Regions from separate parts of the Halobacillus sp. BAB-2008 genome, predicted to be linked through region 2. Evidence: riboswitches for the same ligand, from Rfam matches in the RefSeq annotation. Region 2 holds a riboswitch; the other holds the start of a gene.
The links. Region 2 has a riboswitch for cobalamin ahead of D479_RS09520 (ribonucleoside-diphosphate reductase subunit alpha). Riboswitches for the same ligand answer to the same signal wherever they lie in the genome.
Positions count from the first base shown of each region.

Region 1: linked by a shared signal. The riboswitch ahead of D479_RS05145 (hypothetical protein) and the one ahead of D479_RS09520 (ribonucleoside-diphosphate reductase subunit alpha) in region 2 are both predicted to bind cobalamin.

Region 1 covers NZ_ANPF01000018.1:22,872-25,064, forward strand. The annotation lists gene mmgD (citrate synthase) at 1-801, opposite strand, end outside; gene D479_RS05145 (hypothetical protein) at 840-1,040, opposite strand; cobalamin riboswitch at 1,204-1,401, opposite strand; gene D479_RS05150 (SDR family oxidoreductase) at 1,567-2,193, shown strand, end outside.
Region 2 covers NZ_ANPF01000038.1:13,359-15,551, forward strand. The annotation lists gene D479_RS09510 (alpha/beta fold hydrolase) at 1-77, shown strand, start outside; gene D479_RS09515 (class I SAM-dependent methyltransferase) at 146-823, opposite strand; cobalamin riboswitch at 1,015-1,192, shown strand; gene D479_RS09520 (ribonucleoside-diphosphate reductase subunit alpha) at 1,333-2,193, shown strand, end outside.

The DNA of each region.
Region 1 (2,193 bases), on a different contig from region 2:
ATTCCTATACACTCGATGACCGAATCCCATCACCTTTTCTTTCTTCTGGAGCTTTTCATAGAGCAGGTGACGGAATCCGTCGGTCGTCTTGCCTTCAAGCAGCATATGCATGACCGCTTCATTCGCACCGCCGTGAAGATTCCCTTTTAAGGAGGCGACGGCACCGGTCAAGGCACCATACAGGTCGGCATTCGTCGATGCGATGACCCGGGCGGTGAAGGTCGAGTTCGGCATTTCGTGCTCGCTGTAGAGCAACAGGGAAAGGTCGAAGAACTTCACCTCCTGCTCCGATGGTATCGTACCGGTGATCATGTATAAGAAATTCGCGCTGTAAGAGAGTTCCTCCGTGGGCTCGATGACCGGTTCCTGCTGCAGGATGTGGTAACTGTTAGCGACGATGTTCGGAATTTTAGCCAATAAACGCAGCGCTGTCGTACGCATGACCTCCGGTGAGCGGTCTTCCAGCCTTTCATCGTGACCGGCAAGGGCGGAAACACCTGTGCGCAGCGCATCCATCGGGTGTGTAGAGGACGGAAGCTTTTCGAAAAGCGTAAAAAAACCTTGCGGCAGGGAATATTCCTTTATTAAATTAGCTTCGATATTTGATCGTTCTGCACCTGCAGGGAGACTGCCGTGAAGCAGAAGATGAATCAAGTCTGTATAGGTCTTACAGCCGGCAAGCTCAATCAGTTCATAGCCGCGGATGACAATTTCCTCTTTCTCTGTATCCAGGTAGGAAAGCTGCGTCTCAGCAGCAATCACACCATCAAGACCAGGTCGATAGATCATTTGATCAGGCATAGACATCCTCCTTATAGTAACCGCTTACAAAAATAAGATCAGGACAGCGAATGCTTACCGAAAAGTTCTTCGCGGACAAGGGCGTATGCTTTTTCTAAACGAATTCGTTCCTCCGAGTCACGGCATTCCTTCTGCCATTGTTCGAACGTCTCCTCCAGTGTACTTGGAAGAGAGGCGTAGAACTGATTCATAATAGATGCTTTAAAAAGGTCGATATAGCTGTCTATCGGATCATTCATAGAGACACCTCTATTTCATTCGGAAATAAAGCCAATAAAAAAACAACTTCCCCAAGAAGTTGTCAAGCTGCGTTCTTCCTAGGAAAAGCAAATAAGATCCGCAGCCATGCGTATCCATCCTTCTCCTGAAACGGCACTTCACACCCCCTATCCTCGTAGGTACATGATGCTCGCTGAAACGGGCAGGTCTCCTGGCTTATGATCATCGCTCCCTGAACCCTTCCCATTCCCACCTGATGGCGGGGACAGTGGTCCTTCAGTTCGCTCCCAATTACAGTTGCGGGACAGCACCGGCTTTTCACCGGTTTCCCTTTTAAGCAGGCAGCATTTGTGCGCCTGCACCCGAATCAAAACGTATTCAGTTGTCACAGTTCAATATATCAAACAATCCAGAAATAAACAATATTTTCCTTTCTTCCCCGTGGTAGGAACAGCTGGGATGTTTGCTTTTTATAAAAAAAGGTTACATATCTTACAGGTGAACAAACTATACCATGTATGTTTTCCATAGAAAGGATGAGTGAGAGTGAAAGTTCTTGTAGTAGGTGCAAATGGTCAAGTCGGTAAACATCTGGTTGAGAAAATCCAGGACAGCGAAAAAGTAGAAGCCGTCGCTATGATCCGCAAAGAGGAGCAGGCGTCCTACTTCAAAGATTTAGGAGCCGAAACGGTCCTTATTGACTTGGAAGACGACACGGAAACCATTGCAAAAGCGTTTAAAGGAGTGGACGCTGTCGTATTTACAGCGGGATCCGGTCCGAATACCGGCCCTGATAAAACAGTAATGATCGACCTTGACGGTGCGGTGAAGACGATCGAAGCATCGAAGCAGGCAGGTGTGAAGCGCTACGTCATGATCAGTTCTTTCGATACGACGCGGGAAGCGATTCAGGAAGCACCGGCTTCTTTCGCTCCTTATGTCATTGCGAAGCACTATGCAGATGACTGGCTGCGACGAACGGATCTGGATTACACGATCATCCACCCGGGAATGTTGACGAACGATGCGGGTACGGGTGAAGTGGAAGCGGCAGAGAAAGTCGAACGCGGGGAAATTTCCCGTGAAGACGTGGCGAGCGTCATTCTTGCGACATTGGAAAATGAGGCGACAATCGGTAAGGAATTCCAAGTGGTCGGGGGAAATACGACCGTC
Region 2 (2,193 bases):
CGGAAGTCGACAGAATAGTGGCTGAATTCTTGTGGGAAACAGCACCCATGCGTTCGACAAGCGGTGAGCATCCTTAATCCAACAAAAAAAGTCCGGAGTTTGCTCCAATGCGCCTTGATGCATTGGTAAGCAACTCCGGATTGTTTTATTCTTTTTCGAAAATAAATACCCACATGAATGTAAGTGCCTGCTTTAATTCTTCTTCAAGCCCAGCCAAGAGACTGTCCTCGACACCACGCTTGTAAACCCCTTGTCCAGCTATTGATCTCCAACCTGTCTCTTCTGCCATCTTCTTCAATTCCCACGGCATCATCGTATTGCATATGACTTGTTCCCCGAACAAGCGGCGATAGCTGTTGGTCCTCGGCATTGCCGTCGGACCAAGCAGTGCGATACAAAGTCTTCCCCCAAGCTTCAGTATCCGCTTCATCTCATTAAGCCCCTGTGAAGGAATCTCCGTCCATTCCAATGAATTGACCGCCATGGCACTATCAAACGAATCATCTTCGAAAGGTAGAGCAGTTAGATCCCCTTGGACGAAGGTAAGTCCTTGTTCCCTGACTCTGGCATTCGCCTTATCAATCATGTCTTTCGACAAATCAACCCCTGTGACCTCATATCCTTCCTGCCAAAGCCGGAAAGATCCATAGCCGTCTCCACAGCCGAGGTCGGCTACTTTTCCTTTCGGGATATGATTCTCAAGAAAGGGAAGGATCGTACTTCGACTTCCTTCGTCCCACATTTCCTTGCTTTTTGAACTCCACATCCCGGCACGGTCGTCCCACTGCCTTTCTGCTTCTTTATGCCAATTGAACTTGACCATTTCCTCACTCGCCTTTCCGCTTCTTTTATATATGCTTCTTATAAAATTATACCTTACACCAATGCGCTGTGTCTGGGTTTTGATGCTTGGAGGTATTTGTTGTAGAATGGAAAAGGCTTGAATGTTATTTCGTTGTCCGTTATGATAGAAACACAAGATAAGCTAATAAAATTAATCTGAACAACTACATATAGTATTTGCGAACAGAAGATGCCACAAGGCTTAATAGGGAATCCGGTAACCAATCCGGAGCTGCCCCCGCAACTGTACGCATCCGCGAAATGGAAGATTCCACTGTGCCGCGCACGGGAAGGACCAGAGTAAGATCGGATGCCAGCCAGGAGACCTATCTTCGTTCGGCAGAGTTTCAACTTCTTCGGGGATTGAGAAGATGAAGCGATGGAACGAGGACTTTTTTGTGTCTCGCATCGTTTCATGGTTTCATCCACTCCCTTTCCCGGAGTGGATTTTTTATTTTATATGTAGATATCAGATCAAGGAGTGAAACCATGAGCGTATCAGCAATTAAAGACCAATGGAAAGAAAGATTAGAAGCTTGGAAAACCGAGTTCCCTATGCTTGATCTGGATCGCATCATCCATAAAATTCCTAACTTAGGTTTTGAACATATGACGGAACAGGACCAGCGCCACGCTCTTATTCTCGAGTGTCTGGCTGAGGTCGATGAAATGGAACCGGATTGGACATTTGCAGCCAGCAGAATGCTGCTTGAGCAGATGTATGAGGAAGCTTCCAGTAACCGCGGAACAAACAAGGAATATGAAGATTTTCATGGTCTAATCTGCACGTTGATTAAGAAAGGCATCTATTCCGAGAAGCTGCTTACATATTACTCAGAGGAAGATATATACCAATTAGAAGAAGCACTCGCCCCTGAACGTGACCATCAATTCACCTACATTGGTTTGAAGACATTGAGTGACAGATATATTGCAAGAAGTAAAGAGAAAGAAGTTTATGAACTTCCTCAAGAGCGCTTTATGATCATTGCAATGGTCTTAATGTCACAAGAAGAAGCACCAAAACGGTTGGCACTCGTAAAAGAAGCCTACTGGGCTTTGAGTCATTTATACATGACTGTAGCCACCCCGACTTTAGCAAATGCGGGGAAACGTTATGGTCAGCTGAGCTCCTGCTTCATCGATACGGTAGATGACAGCCTTCAGGGCATCTACGACAGCAACACAGACATCGCCAATCTCAGTAAGCACGGAGGAGGAATCGGAGTCTATCTCGGCAAAATCCGCAGCCGCGGCAGTGATATCCGTGGATTTAAAGGGGTTTCCTCCGGCGTCCTTCCTTGGATGAAGCAGTTAAACAATACAGCCGTGAGCGTCGATCAGCTCGGA